4 regions of the Paenibacillus hexagrammi genome follow, and region 2 is predicted to be linked to each of the others. Evidence: riboswitches for the same ligand, from Rfam matches in the RefSeq annotation. Region 2 holds a riboswitch; each other region holds the start of a gene.
The links. Region 2 has a riboswitch for cyclic di-AMP ahead of L0M14_RS29085 (APC family permease). Riboswitches for the same ligand answer to the same signal wherever they lie in the genome.
Positions count from the first base shown of each region.

Region 1: another riboswitch for cyclic di-AMP. It lies ahead of L0M14_RS26895 (resuscitation-promoting factor); the one in region 2 lies ahead of L0M14_RS29085 (APC family permease).
Region 3: another riboswitch for cyclic di-AMP. It lies ahead of L0M14_RS22395 (stalk domain-containing protein); the one in region 2 lies ahead of L0M14_RS29085 (APC family permease).
Region 4: another riboswitch for cyclic di-AMP. It lies ahead of L0M14_RS32150 (C40 family peptidase); the one in region 2 lies ahead of L0M14_RS29085 (APC family permease).

Region 1 covers NZ_CP090978.1:5,863,064-5,866,639, forward strand. The annotation lists gene rsmA (16S rRNA (adenine(1518)-N(6)/adenine(1519)-N(6))-dimethyltransferase RsmA) at 1-360, opposite strand, end outside; gene rnmV (ribonuclease M5) at 373-909, opposite strand; gene L0M14_RS26895 (resuscitation-promoting factor) at 1,035-2,174, opposite strand; cyclic di-AMP (ydaO/yuaA leader) riboswitch at 2,472-2,669, opposite strand; gene L0M14_RS26900 (ABC transporter ATP-binding protein) at 2,952-3,576, shown strand, end outside.
Region 2 covers NZ_CP090978.1:6,334,410-6,337,985, reverse strand. The annotation lists partial or broken gene L0M14_RS29095 (glycoside hydrolase family 30 protein) at 1-816, shown strand, start outside; gene L0M14_RS29090 (fascin domain-containing protein) at 911-1,483, shown strand; cyclic di-AMP (ydaO/yuaA leader) riboswitch at 1,728-1,883, shown strand; gene L0M14_RS29085 (APC family permease) at 2,017-3,576, shown strand, end outside.
Region 3 covers NZ_CP090978.1:4,947,584-4,951,159, reverse strand. The annotation lists gene L0M14_RS22400 (polysaccharide deacetylase family protein) at 1-386, opposite strand, end outside; gene L0M14_RS22395 (stalk domain-containing protein) at 546-1,337, opposite strand; cyclic di-AMP (ydaO/yuaA leader) riboswitch at 1,344-1,492, opposite strand; gene L0M14_RS22390 (PspA/IM30 family protein) at 1,656-2,246, shown strand; gene liaF (cell wall-active antibiotics response protein LiaF) at 2,825-3,487, shown strand; gene L0M14_RS22380 (sensor histidine kinase) at 3,532-3,576, shown strand, end outside.
Region 4 covers NZ_CP090978.1:6,481,309-6,484,884, forward strand. The annotation lists gene L0M14_RS29815 (hypothetical protein) at 1-120, shown strand, start outside; gene L0M14_RS29820 (cryptochrome/photolyase family protein) at 218-1,588, opposite strand; partial or broken gene L0M14_RS32150 (C40 family peptidase) at 1,677-2,065, opposite strand; cyclic di-AMP (ydaO/yuaA leader) riboswitch at 2,154-2,293, opposite strand; gene L0M14_RS29830 (hypothetical protein) at 2,483-3,301, opposite strand; gene L0M14_RS29835 (M1 family metallopeptidase) at 3,317-3,576, opposite strand, start outside.

The DNA of each region.
Region 1 (3,576 bases), 470 kb from region 2:
CCGGAACAGCTCCGGCAGGTCCAGCTTTAACACATCCCCATGCACGACTGAGGCATGGGGGTACGGCTCCAGCGTCTCTGCCAGAATGGGCAGCAGACGCTGATCAATTTCAACAGCAAGCACACGCTCTGCGAGCTTAGCCAGCTGCTGAGTCAACGCGCCGATACCGGGCCCAATCTCAAGCGCCCCCTTGCCGGGTCCGAGATCCGCAGCGGATACGATTTTATGGAGAATATTTTGATCGATCAGAAAATTTTGCCCTAGACTCTTTTTCAACACCAAATCATGCTTCTTTAAAATTTCCTTGGTTCTACTCGGCGTAGCGACATCCTCAGAAAGGATCCTATTGTTCGTATTCATGGATTACAACCCTCATTTATCTAATAGTTCTGCCGCCGCCTCAAACTCCTCACGAGTGATTTGAAACATGGCACAGCGTTTATAAAATTGCTTACCGTTACAGTACCCTATCCCCAGTTTCTTGCCTACCTCCAAGCGCCTTGAAGCCGCTTCAGGATGGACGATAAGACCCGCATCTATCAAATCTTCCCATGTCACCATGGAGACAGCAGCTTCATATTCTGTACGAAGATGGCTTAGTGCGTGGCGTATCGTCTCCGGGGAGGCATTCTCGACGCCAATATCCCCTTTGTACTCCGCCTGTTCTTGTGAAATAAAAGCATGCTTGCAGCCAGGAACCTTGGCAGCTACAATCTTGCGTATCCGTTCACCGGCATGATCGGGGTCCGTGAAGATAATGACACCCCTGCGCTCCTGCGCAAGCGCAATCCGTTTGAGCACAGCAGCTCCAATTGCGGAGCCTCCTGTTTCGATGGTGTCTGCTTGTACCGCACGCCGGATCGCAGCCGTATCATCCTTGCCCTCAACTACAATAACTTCCTTAATCATACAGCCGTTCCTTTCCCTACACGCACAAAAAGAAGAGGGAGCCCCTCTTCTTTCGCCGGCACAGCCGGATCATTCCTATTTATTTTCATTCTGCCCGTGCAGATATTTATTTACACCTAGATGTGCTAGTTCTCCGTTGGTTTCTTCGGTCCGATAATATAGACGGTAAACCCGCTTTTCGTCCCGAATCGATTGGCATGACTCTCATCGTCATAATACACGTCGATCATCTGCCCCTTCACGCCGCTGCCGATATCCTCAGCACGACGGAAGCCCACGCCCTCAATGTATACCCACCAGCCAAGCGGAACCACTTTGGGATCTACGGCAATCGTTCTGCCTTCCGTTACGGTAGTCCCTGTATAGGTCTTACCATAACCAGGGCTATCCTTGGATTTACCAGTAGATGCAACTCCCGCTGAATACGCAGTAAGCTTCACATTCTTGAGAATTTGCTTGTAACCGAATTTAACGCCATTCTTGGCTATTTCATCCACGCTCGGCGAAGAGGCCGATAAGACAACAACCGGATTCTTGGTTCCTATAGCGACAATTTTATTGACGCTTTCCGATTGGACTTGTTCATCGACAACCGCTTCGGAGACAAGAACGCCGTCTTCGAAGGTCTTCTCTTTCTTTTTCAACAGAACGCCCTCTTTACCTTCCTGGACGACCTGCTCCTTACCTTTCAAGATCGATGCATCATTCTTCTTTTCCGTATCGAATGCGATCGGCTCCGTCATTTCTTCGATTTCTTTTTTCACCCGAACGACTTTAATCTCATCGCCGGATGTCAGTGATGCGGTTGGTTCAGGGGTTACTTTATCGAGGTCTCCCAGTGCAATATGTAAATCCTGCAATGCACTTTCAACCGTTCTTGCAGTTGTGTAAACAGTGGTGGTCTTTCCATCAGCAGTCAACTGAATCGGTGAAGCATGCTCGATAACGAATTTCTCTCCGCCTTTGATTTTGGTATTCAGCGCAGCAGAAATTTCATCGTGCTCCCCTATCTTTATGGCTTGTTCATCCAGTAGGCGTTGCAGGACCCATTGCTTCGTGTGCACAACGGTTTCTTGTCCATTCACAACTACGGATACGCTCTTGGTAGCCGTACCGTACAACAACACCAAAAACATGAAAGTCATAGCGATTGAAATCAAACCCAAACTTAAGATCAAACGCAAGTTTTCATGCTTCCATCGCAGTGCCAAGGACATGCTGGATGATCGACTTACATGGGTCTCGGTTAAAGAGATGTTGCCCACTTCTTCGGTCCTCCTTCAAAGCCTCGCCGCCCGTGTGTTACGCATGATTATTAGACGCGACTAAGGTTATTTGTGTGATTTAACTTAACGTACCTCTTCCTCTCCAGCTCTACAGCGGAGTTCTCCCGACAACAGCACACAACGCGCTGCGCTGCCAACGGTAGTCCCACCCCCCTCGCTTTTCATCCTATGAGCATCCTGATGTAAATATCTCCAAAAAATGAAAAGACCAGCGGAAAGAGGACTCTTCCCGTGGTCTTGTATACATGTGTGTAGACATGACTAGACACGACAATCGTTACCTCTCTCGGTACGCTTACGAGGTTAGCTGACGGATTCGGACGTGAGAGTCGCCCTACCCTGCTCCTGCATCATGCAGTCACAATGGATTCACCCCTGATAATCATTCTGCTTGCAAATCAGCCTGTACGTAAACACTGACTTGCCGGCAGCGGTTCCCCCGTTCCCTTATATGGGACTCAGCGAATGGAAATTTGGCAAATTGGTTATTAAGTTATTATGAAAAGTATATTACGCTGTAAATCTCAACCTGTAAAGGGATAGTCGCCTGCTAAAAAGCGCGGAATTCAATAATTATAGACATTTTAAATAATAAATCACGGCTTTTAATACGTTTTTCTCTATATAACGCATCTTTACGCTTATTTTCACAAAATGAGCCTAGGAATTAGGCACGAAAAGCGAATTTGTTTATAATGGTGGTGGTTAAAACTGGGTGAAAAGTTCCAATAATTTGCTGAAAAGGAAGGCCATTCGATGAATCCCATTCTGCAACTTGAAGCCTTGTATGGAGGATATCTTCCAGGCAAGCCTGTTCTTCACGGACTTACTTTTTCGATTCGCCAGGGTGAAATGGTGGGTCTAATCGGCCTTAACGGGGCTGGTAAAAGCACGACCATTAAACACATCCTTGGACTGCTACAGCCGCAAAAAGGCGTTATTCGCATCAAAGGACTCACGCTGGACGAGCAATCCATCTCTTATCGCTCTTCTTATGCTTATGTACCCGAGAGTCCCGAGCTCTATGAGGAATTAACCATTGCCGAGCATCTGGAATTAACCGCAATGGCATATGGGCTGACACGCGAGCAGTATCAGGAGCGATCCCAGATCCTTCTAGAGGAATTCCGCATGACAGATAAGCTGAAAAGCTTCGCCCGACATTTGTCCAAGGGGATGAAGCAGAAGGTTATGATCATGAACGCTTTCTTGGTCGAACCAGACCTGTATATCATCGATGAGCCCTTTCTTGGCCTCGACCCGCTTGCGATACGCTCGCTGCTGGAATTAATGGTGAGGATGAAGCACAAAGGGGCCAGCTTCCTCATCTCATCGCACATTTTGTCTACCATTGAAAAATATTGCGACCACTTTGTCGTAT
Region 2 (3,576 bases):
AGGCATCGGGCTCAGCATGCTGCGTCAGACCATCGGAGCCTCCGACTTTAACTGGGAAGCCTACAGCTACGCGGATACGGCATGGGATTGGAATCTCGACCACTTCTCGATCTCCAGAGACCTCCCTTACATTGTGCCTATGGTCAAGCAAGCTATCGCCAAGAACGCAAATCTCAAGGTAATCGCAACGCCTTGAGTGCGCCAGGTTGGATGAAATCCAGCGGTTCCATGACGGGAGGAGGCTACCTCAATCCGGAAGCCTATTCCGTATACGCCAATTACATGAAGAAGTTCATTCAGGCTTACCAAGGCCAAGGCATTCCGATCTATGCCATTACGCCGCAGAATGAACCGCTTTACACCACTAGCACCTACCCTACGATGTCCATGTCCACGAACGATCAGATCGGCTTTATCCGCGATTATTTGGGACCGACGCTCAGAGGCGCAGGACTGAATACCAAGATCATCGCCTACGATCACAACTTTGATAACTCGTACTATCCTGAAGCAATTCTGAACGATTCGGGGGCAGCCGGCTATACCGCAGGCAGCGGATTTCATCATTACGGCGGCGACCCTTCTGCCATGACTACGGTCCATAACAATCACCCGGACAAAGATATCTGGTTCACCGAGGGCGGCTTCGGCTCCTGGAACGACAGCTTCAGCAACATCATGCACGAACTCATCACCATACCTAGAAACTGGGCCAAATCCTTCATCGCTTGGAACATTGCGCTGGACCAAAACAACGGTCCGACACTTCTGAGCAGCAGCATTAACTACGGTATGATCAAAATCCGCTCCGACGCTACCGATCAAGTGACCTACAACCAGCACTACTATTTAATCGGACATTTCAGTAAATTTGTCGTTCCCGGCGCTTACCGCATCGATACGCCGAGCTATGACGGCAGCCTCCGAGAATGTCGCTTTCAAAAATCCGGACGGCTCCAAGGTCGTAGTCGCTTACAACCGGACTTCCAGCAGCCAGAATGTGAAAATCAAATGGGGAAAGCAATCGTTCATCCAGTCCATACCGGCAGGCGCAGCCATGACCTTCAAATGGAACGGCACGCCGACTCGTGACCTGGTTTCGATCAAAGCCCTGGCCAATAATCAGTACGTTACAGCTGAGAACGCAGGAGCCAGCGCGCTGATTGCTAATCGTTCATCCGTAGGCGGCGCCTGGGAAACCTTCGAGAAGGTAGACCTAGGTAACGGCAATATTGCTTTAAAATCGCTGGCTAACGGCAAGTATGTGGCCTCCGAGAACGCCGGAGCTGACGCGCTCATCGCGCGAAGCACCTCCATCGGAGCCTGGGAGACTTTCCAAGTCGCTTCCGTATCGGGCGGGATTACTTTGAAAGCTGCGGCCAACGGCAAATATGTCTGCGCCGACAATGGGGGCGCCAGCCCCTTGATCGCCAATCGTACAACTGCCGGTGGTTGGGAGACCTTCCAGCTCATCACCCCATAACGATTCTTGTAAGGCTTGGTCAGTACCGGCTCTTCGCTGCTGACTGAGCCTTTCTTTTTTCAATTTTCATGAAATCCGGTGCTACAACTACATTTCGGGAGATAGCGTAAGATTGATACACATGTAAGCGCATTCCTGTTCATAAGTGCAGTACTGCCGAGCATTTTGTGGCTGCAACCCACCTTTACTAAACAAGATATCGAGCGTAATATTCAAAACGTAGCTAAAACGAACAATTGAATAATTCCTTTTATCGCTGAGTTTTCGTTAAGAAAATCGGGGGAACCAACAAGGCTTTCACGCCTTAGGGGTGAATCGTACCGGCCACGCCGGGAACGTAGGGCTGCTCTCATTGCCCGAATCCGACAGCTAACCTCGTAAGCGGAAGATGGGAGAGGGATGAATCCATGCTGATATTTACGAAACCGCAGGGCTCACACCCTGTGGTTTTTTGCTGTCCAAAACCGGCCTGGCAAATATGGAATTTATTCAACTTGGGCAAACTAACGGAAAGTTAAGGTGGGGGTTACCTGATGGGAAACAAACTAAAACGTGTTGTGATCGGTAAACCGATGAAATCGGGAGAACTTGAGGAAGAGAAGCTTTCCAAGATGAAAGCGCTGGCTGTCCTGTCATCGGATGCCTTGTCATCCGTCGCTTACGGAACGGAGCAAATTCTCATCGTGCTCGTCACGCTTGGATTCGCAGCGGTATGGTACTCCATCCCCATTTCCATAGCCGTCCTCGGACTCTTGACGATTCTCATTCTTTCCTATCGCCAGACCATCTACTCGTATCCCTCGGGGGGAGGCGCCTATCTTGTCGCCAAAGATAATCTAGGCGTGGGCACCGGCCTGATTGCCGGAGGCTCCCTGCTCGTGGATTATATATTGACCGTCGCAGTTAGCTCGTCCGCGGGGACAGACGCGATTACGTCAGCATTTCCATCCTTGCACGATCATCGCGTCCTCGTGTCGCTCATTATGATTTTGTTTCTAACCATCATGAACCTGCGAGGCATCACGGAATCGGCCTCCATTCTGGCTCTGCCGGTATATCTGTTTGTCGCGGCCATCTTCGTTCTCATCATCGCGGGTTTAATCAAATATGTGATGGGCGGCATCCACGCAGAGGTACCTGAGCTAGGTACGGCCGTAAGCAACGTGAGCCTGTTCCTGCTGCTCAAGGCCTTCAGCTCGGGCTGCTCCGCATTAACAGGTGTCGAAGCCGTCTCGAATGCAATTCCCAACTTCAAACAGCCTGCTGAGAAGAACGCGGCCAAGACGCTGGTGGCCATGGGCATGATTCTGGGCAGCATGTTTATCGGTATTAGCTTGCTGGCCTATTGGTACGGCATCTCCCCTACACCGGAGGAAACCGTAGTCTCCAAAATTGCGGAGGCGACATTCGGCCGCGGCGTGCTGTATTATTTGATCCAAGGCGTGACTGCCTTGATTCTCTTCCTAGCTGCGAATACGGCGTATGCTGCTTTTCCTCTCCTTGCCTTCATGCTGGCAAAAGATAAATTCATGCCGCATATGTTCAAGGTACGGGGCGACCGTTTGGGATTTTCCAATGGTATCATTATCTTAGGTGTGTTATCAGCCCTGCTCGTCATCGTGTTCCATGGGGATACGGAGAATCTCATTCCGCTATACGCAGTAGGTGTTTTCATCCCTTTTACCTTATCCCAATTCGGCATGATGGTTCGCTGGATCCGGTTGAAGCCGGAAGGCTGGATCATCAAGCTGTTAATTAATACGATCGGCATGATCACAACGCTGACGATTACACTCATCTTCATTTTCACCAAGTTCAGCCAGATCTGGATGGTGTTCATTTTCCTGCCGCTCGTGATCTTCCTGTTCTTCCGTATTCATCGCCATTATATGAACATTGCGGACGAACTTAGGATTAACCTGGAATCGGATAAACCCGAAATCAAGGGCAGCACCATTGTCATCCCAGTAGCAGGCATCACTCGGGTCGTGCTTCATTCCATCAGTTATGCCAAATCGCTTACCGATAACGTCGTGGCGGTGTTCGTTGCCTTTGATGAGGAAGAAATCCGCAAGATGGAGGAGAAGTGGGAG
Region 3 (3,576 bases), 1.4 Mb from region 2:
GTGATATCAAAAATAATATCCTGCGTCTGTTCGATTTCCTCCTTAAGCTTATTAGGAGAGACATGCCGCAGAAAATGATGGTCGTAGGTGTGGTTGGCGATTTCATGCCCCTCATTGACTTCGCGGATCGCGATTTGAGGGTACATCTGGACTCTTTTCCCCAACACAAAAAAAGTTGCTTTCGCATCGTACTGCTTGAGTACATCCAGAACCTGCGGCGTATAGACGGGATTCGGACCGTCGTCAAACGTGAGGGCGACCAGCTTTTGAGTGGTCTGAACTTTTGAAACTACCTGAGTTTGCGGAACAGGAACAGCTCCTGTCATGAGGGTTAAGGAAGCGGCAAGCTGAGCGGCAACGAGCAGTTTACGATGGAGCTTAGCCATGGGTCGTTACCTCCTTTGGAGATAGTCTTTGACCCTTTTCTCCAACCTATTCGCCATGAAGCCGAGGCAATATTTGTGAGGAACATGAAAAAAAGCCGGAATGCTGTAAGGAATAGTCATTCCTTGTTCAGCAACCAGCTTAGTTTTCGTTAGATGTCCTTATTCGGATAACTTATACACTTTAATTTTTTGAATGCCGAATTGCTTTAACGATTCTTTGGAGGCGGGTATAAAGATGTCTAGATGGTTGCCTTTTACAGAACCACCTGTATCCGTAGCATAAGCATACATACCGCCAGCAGGAAGCCCGTCAAATGAGTACCCTTCGATATACAGCTTGGAACCCAGCGGGATAACAGAAGGATCTACAGCCACAGTTCCCAGCATGAGTGGATTGCCCATAAAATCAAACGCCGCGTAGCCGCCGTTCTCGGCAGGATCGGCTGAATAAGCGGTTGCCTCGAATTCCTGGTAATCCGGGGAGTGCTGGTTGCCGTCTTTGTTTAAAATAGCTAAATTGCTGCTAGCATCCCACTGCACGGGCACATCGGATGCCTCTGATATGAATCGGAGAGGAACATAGACACGGCCCTCTTGAAATTCGGCGTGTGTGTCCATTTCTACCGGCGTATTGTCAATGACTGCTTCTTTTTCCCCTGAGATCAACGTTATCGTGTGTTTCTCATTATTTAAAGTCACTTTGATCTTATCTCCATCTTTTTCCCAATGGAGCGCATATCCAAGCTTCTCTGTAACGAAGCGAACCGGTACTTGCGTAAAATGGTTGTTGTCCAAAAAAGGCTGTGCATCCGGAAATTGTACAAGGTCATCGTTGACCTGCACTTTCACTTCCATCTCGGCTGCATTCGCATGAAGCGGGGAAAATAAGCCTCCTGCCAATACGGTCATAGACACAGCTAGGCTAGCCAGCCCTTTTAAAGCAATATTCAATTGGATTCCTCCTTCTAGTGAAGCCTCCGAGGTTAGTTGACGGGTTCGGGAAGAAGGTTCTCCCTAGTTTGCCTCTGAAACAGCACACATTCACCCCAAGTATATCGTCCCCCGTACCGGCGCATGAGGAGCTCCGGACTCGGCTCCAATTATATTATCATCGTGGCTATAGGCCAACAACGGCCAAAATGTGGAAGTGTGCGGCGGAACCTGGACTTAAGTCCAGTATGAAATACAGTCGGGAGTCCGTTTTGAGAGTGAAGTGTTTGGATTACGATAGAAGCATAAGATTCGGAATGTAAAGGGGCGGAATTGACAATGGGTATGAAGCGGGTTGGGCAGATGGGGACCGGATACGGTTTTTCTATATCGGAAATAGAAGCAGCAGAGCAGCGCTATCATGAAGCGCTGCAGCGAGCTGTTGAGCTGCGGCTGCAATGTGTTGACGCGGAGGAGCTTGCTGAGCTCCGCACGGAGCAGGCCGAGCTTGCGATGCGAGCTGGCGACGAGGACCTGGCGCGGCGTGCGCTGCAGGAGAAGCTGCGCCTGGAGGCTGCGCGCGAAGACCTCCGCGCGCAGTACAGGAAGTGCCAGGATGATATCCTGGCACTAGCAGAGGAGCTGCAGCGGCTTCGCGCCGCTGCAGGCAATATGCGGCCGCGGGGCGCAGGGCCGCATGATGACGCAGGCTCGCGCGAAGCGCTGCGCGAGCTGGAACACGCGGGCCGCGAGCTCGGCCGCGAGGCTTGGCACGGCCTGCGTGAAGCGGCCGTGCTGTCGCGCGAGACGCTGAAGGAGGCGAGCTGCAACTTGCGGGAGGAGCTGCGCGCCGTGCGCGGCAGACTCCGGGAGGAGTGGCAGCACAGCCGCTTCAGCGGCTGTGAAGGGCGGGCGCGCTCCCGGAAGTAGCGTGCCGCACAGCACGAGCATGTGCGCCCTTGGCGCAGCCGCGCAGCCCGCGAGTGCGCCCTCGGCGCAGCCGTGCAGCCCGCGAGTCCGCGTCCTCGGCGCAGCCGCGCAGCCCGCGAGTCCGCGCCCTTGGCGCAGCCACGCAGCACGAGCATGTGCGCCCCTCGGCGCAGCCGTGCAGCCCGCGAGTCCGCGCCCTTGGCGCAGCCGCGCAGCCCGCGAGTCCGCCCTCGGCGCAGCCGTGCAGCCCACGAGTCCGCGCCCTCGGCGCAGCCGTGCAGCCCGCGAGTCCGCGTCCTCGGCGCAGCCGCGCAGCCCGCGAGTCCGCCCTCGGCGCAGCCGCGCGCACGTGAGTATGCGCCCTATGCGCCACACGCTAGCGCTCGCCATGCAACTTACGCGCCTCCAAGTCGCACCCAAAATGGGGCAGGGCTGTGCGCGGAGAGCAGCGCTGGTCGCGTCTTTTCATCTTGGAGGGCGCAGATTCTTATGGTATGCTAGAATAATGCGGTCACAGCGGCTTTTTACCACAATGTGTACAGCCTATCTTATAATCGAGCAGCCAGAGGAGGTGCAACATGGGAGAAGATACGAAACCTAACCGAAGCCGGAATACAGCGCTGCTGCTGATCGGGGCCGGTCTTTTTTTACTTCTGGATCATACGGTCGGCTTTTTTCCCATTCTTGCGATTCTCCTCGTTCTATTGGGTATTCATCGAATCAGATCGCGAAGAGAACGAAAAGGCTATGTGCTGATCGGTGCGGGAATTGTCATCTTATTTGCCAACCATCTGTCCATCGTCATTTCCATTGTTTTGATTTTGTTGGGACTTTATTTTATTCGATCCAAGCAATTCCCTAAAGACGAATCGTACAACCAGAAGCATAAAATTATCGACAGCATGAGATTGGGACGAGAGCCGTGGATTCTGCGTAATAGCAGCATTTGGTACGTCATCGGTGAAACTTATATTGACCTATCTCTCGCGATCCTCGAGAAAAAAGAAACGACGCTCATTCTTCAAGGCGTCATTGGCGATGTTGATATTATCGTACCTGAAGATATAGGTATTTCCGTCACCTCATCTGTGATAATGGGTCAAATAGCAGCAGGACGGGAAAAAGAAGCTGGTGTGTTGAACAAGCTTATCTGGGAGTCCAGTAATTATGAGTGGGCGGACCATCGAGTGAAACTAGTTGTCTCTTACATCGTAGGAGATGTGGACATTAAAATTTTGTAAGTTGATCCGGGGATCCGGACCAGGCTGGAGAAGGAGGACCGTGCTTGGACGGCTATAAAAGAAAGTTAACGAATATGATATGGCGCAGC
Region 4 (3,576 bases), 150 kb from region 2:
GATGCTGTTTCGGAAGAATATGAGCTGTTTATGATTATTTTTCTAACTGCTGCGGGCTTATTTATTTTCCCTGCTTATTTTCTCGTCGTTTATATTTGCTATGCGGTGTTTAAAAGATGACGATCAGCATCATGAATATCGAGTAAACTGTGATGAACGCAGCGATTTGCAGCAAGCCAAGACGCTACTTCAATAAAATGAACATTACGATGAATGATCAGGCCTCGCCTGTAAAACTGTCATCTTTCCGCAAAATTCCTTTATACACCTCAATCGCAGCTGCTCTTGAGGCTTTCACATCCACAATCGCTTGCTTCATCGGCAGATGAATCTCTTTGTTGCTCAGCGCTGCCAGTTGAGGCAGCCATCTGCGAATATACTGTCCTGACGGATCATGAGTGGCCGACTGCGTGACCGGATTCATGATGCGAAAGTAGGGGGCGGCATCGAAGCCTAGCGAAGCGCACCATAACCAACCGCCCCGGTTCAGCGTGTTGTCGTAATCGCTGAGCTTGTAGCGGAAATACTGCTCGCCGAGTGTAAACGGACACAGTAGATTCTTGGTCAAGAACATAGCCGTGACCATGCGCAGCCTGTTCGGCATATGTCCGGTCTCATTCAATTCCGTCATCGCTGCGTCAATAATCGGAATCCCAGTCTCTCCCTTGCGCCAGCTCTCAAAATGTCGATCATCTAGGGACGACAGATCGTATTTCTTTTCGTATTTGAAAAAGTCACCATCATACACCGATTGATAGATATAAAAATCCCGCCAAGCCAGCTGTCTGAGCCAGGCAGCGGACTGCTCATGCTCAAGAAGCTTCTCATACACATGGCGAATCGAGATGGCGCCTGTATTGATAGCTGCGCTGAGTGAGCTGGTACCGTCATAGGCATAGTGGTCCCTGCGCTCCGCATAGAAAGGCAGGTGGTCCTCGAGAAAGTCCCGCAGCCTCTCATTTGGATCATCAGGAGCCGTGAAAGTACCCAACTCGAAAGGCAAACGAAACGAATTCAAAACGTCTGCTCCGCCTTCGAAATCCATTAGACTGACAGTTTGCAGGTCCTTTAGGGAGAGCGGAGAAGAGGGGCGGTAGAACATCTGCAGATAGGCCGTCCATTTGCGGAAGAACGGAGTGTACACCTTGTATGGCTCGTTCTTTTGAGCAAATCTTTGAAAATCTGCAAGATCGGTCAAGGTATGATCGATAAGAGATGTCCATTTCACACCGTGGGCTTGGGCGACTTCCCGCAGCTTGCGGTCGCGCACGACGGCATAAGGCGTAAAGTCCTGATGAACAACGACCTCGTCAAAACGGGCTAGTCCCAACGCAAGGTCCATCACCTCCGTAGGCTCCCCGTAGACGATGTGAAGGATTTTGCCGGCCTCGGCGTATACAGTCTGCAGTCTTCTGACATAGCTCAAGAAGCAAACTCCGCTGTGCTCCGCATGCCGGTTGTTGCGCAGAAGATATGGATCCAGAATGAGCAGATGAACGGAAGGGTGCCCCCTGCGAACAGATAGTCGAATGCAGTCAGGTCCTCGATCCGTAAGTCTTTTCGATGTATGAACAATTTCATATGCCATGCCTCCAGAAAAAAGAATAAAAGCCCTGCGGGCTGCTCGAATTAGGAGCGAAGCTATGCCGGGGCTTTATTCGTTAGCAATCATTTAATTAATTGGATTCAGCAGTCAGCTGGTTGTAAATATCGTCCCAGAGTACACGGCGCGCAGATACATAACGCTTAGCATAATAGGACTCACTTAATTTGTTTTTCACTACACCGTCGTTGGTTGCGGCATGTACAAACTCACCGTCGCCAAGATAGATGCCTACGTGAGAAACACCGTCGCCTCCTGTGTTGAAAAAGACAAGATCGCCTTTGCGAAGGTCTTTTTGTCAACCCAGTAGCCTTCTTCGTCTTGTGCTTTAGAGCTATGAGGAAGGTCAATGCCGAATTGCGCGAACACGTAAGCGGTAAATCCGGAGCAATCAAAACCCTTTGTTGTCGTACCCGCGTACTTGTACGGAGTTCCGAGCAATCCGTCAACCGTTTCATCCATTGTGGATTGTGCTGCGAAAGCGCTTCCCTACACTCAAACTCAAACATAGAACAAGACTGAAAACGAGAGCAACAACCTTTTTCAACTGCTTGTCTCCTTCCGGTGCCTACGAGGTTAGCTGGAGGGTTCGGTTGAAGGTTCCCTATGATCCCTGTCTAGCAAGATCAATTCACCCGGAGTGGTTCCCCCGTTTCCCAAAATTAATCGGGAATTCGGCATGATTTGTTGGTTTTTTTTATCCTAATCCGAAGGATTCGTCATAAACATAAGAAATTCCTCCTTCCTATGCGCTATTCTATAAAAATATGTGTGAAACTTCTCAAAATAGACAAAAAAATAGCCCCTTTTTCAAGGGACCCGGCATTTTCGATGAATTTAGGCTGTTTTTGTACAGCATATGTGCCATTCTACTATCGATTAAGAGTTGTTTTTGGCTGACCAGAGATGATATTGAGAGGTTAATGCCCACATTTGAAGAAACATGTTGAACAAGGGGAATAGCTGATAAATCATCAGGGCAAGCAGTCCTGCCCAGATATAAGTTGCAGTGACGGTAACACCTGCCAATAGTCCCGAGCCGATGACAAGCAGCAGGGCGATAGTCACAATCGGCAGCAGATGGCGAAGGAAGGCGCCGATTGTGGCGATGATGCCGCTGCGCAGTGCCAGGGCAAACTGAACATGCATAAAGAGCAGGTGCAGAATAAAGCCGTAGGCGAGCAGTCCCCCTAGCCATGGCAGCATGGATAAGGCGGCACTCTCATAGGAGGTGCTGTGGGCATAGATGGATTGAACCTCCGGAATGAGCCAGATCAGAGGCAGCATGGTAAGTGCAACCCGGGCCGCATAACAGAGAAAGAACGATAAGGATAACTCTCTGATTCCTTTGAAAAATCGATAGCCCGCATTTTGTTCCGTATGTGTGATCGAATAATAAATGCCGGCATTGAGCATTGGTGTCAACAGCATGCGCACCCCGAGGAGGATGACGAGAGTCCAGAGATAGGAATAGCTTACGTCGGTTTTGAACAGCTGGAACTGCCCCTCGGCCAAGAACAGCTGCATCGCGAGCTTGGGCTGGCTGCTGCCGGGAAACCGGTGCATGAGCGGAACGAGAACAGATTGAACCATTTTGTAGAGAGCCATGCCCCAGCCCAACTGGTACAAGAACAGGACAATCACGGCGAAAGGCTGCTGCACGGCGGCCCGAAAGCCGGATTTCATATACGATGTCACGCGGCGTCCCCCTTTCTACCAAGCGACCCAGCCGAAGACCGTCTGCAGGAATTGAATGATGCCCAAATTCCAGCGGATTTTCCAAGTGGGGTCAACCTCAGTTAGCATAAAGTTATTGATATGTTTATTTTCCAGAACGAGCGAATAATTCGGATCAATCCTTACCCAGTCAATCGGTGAGGCGCCTGCAAGCTTATACTCGATGCTGCTTTCCGCTCCGCTCCAGGTTTTATCCAAAGTGCTGCCATCCTTAAAATGGAACTGAATCGGCACTT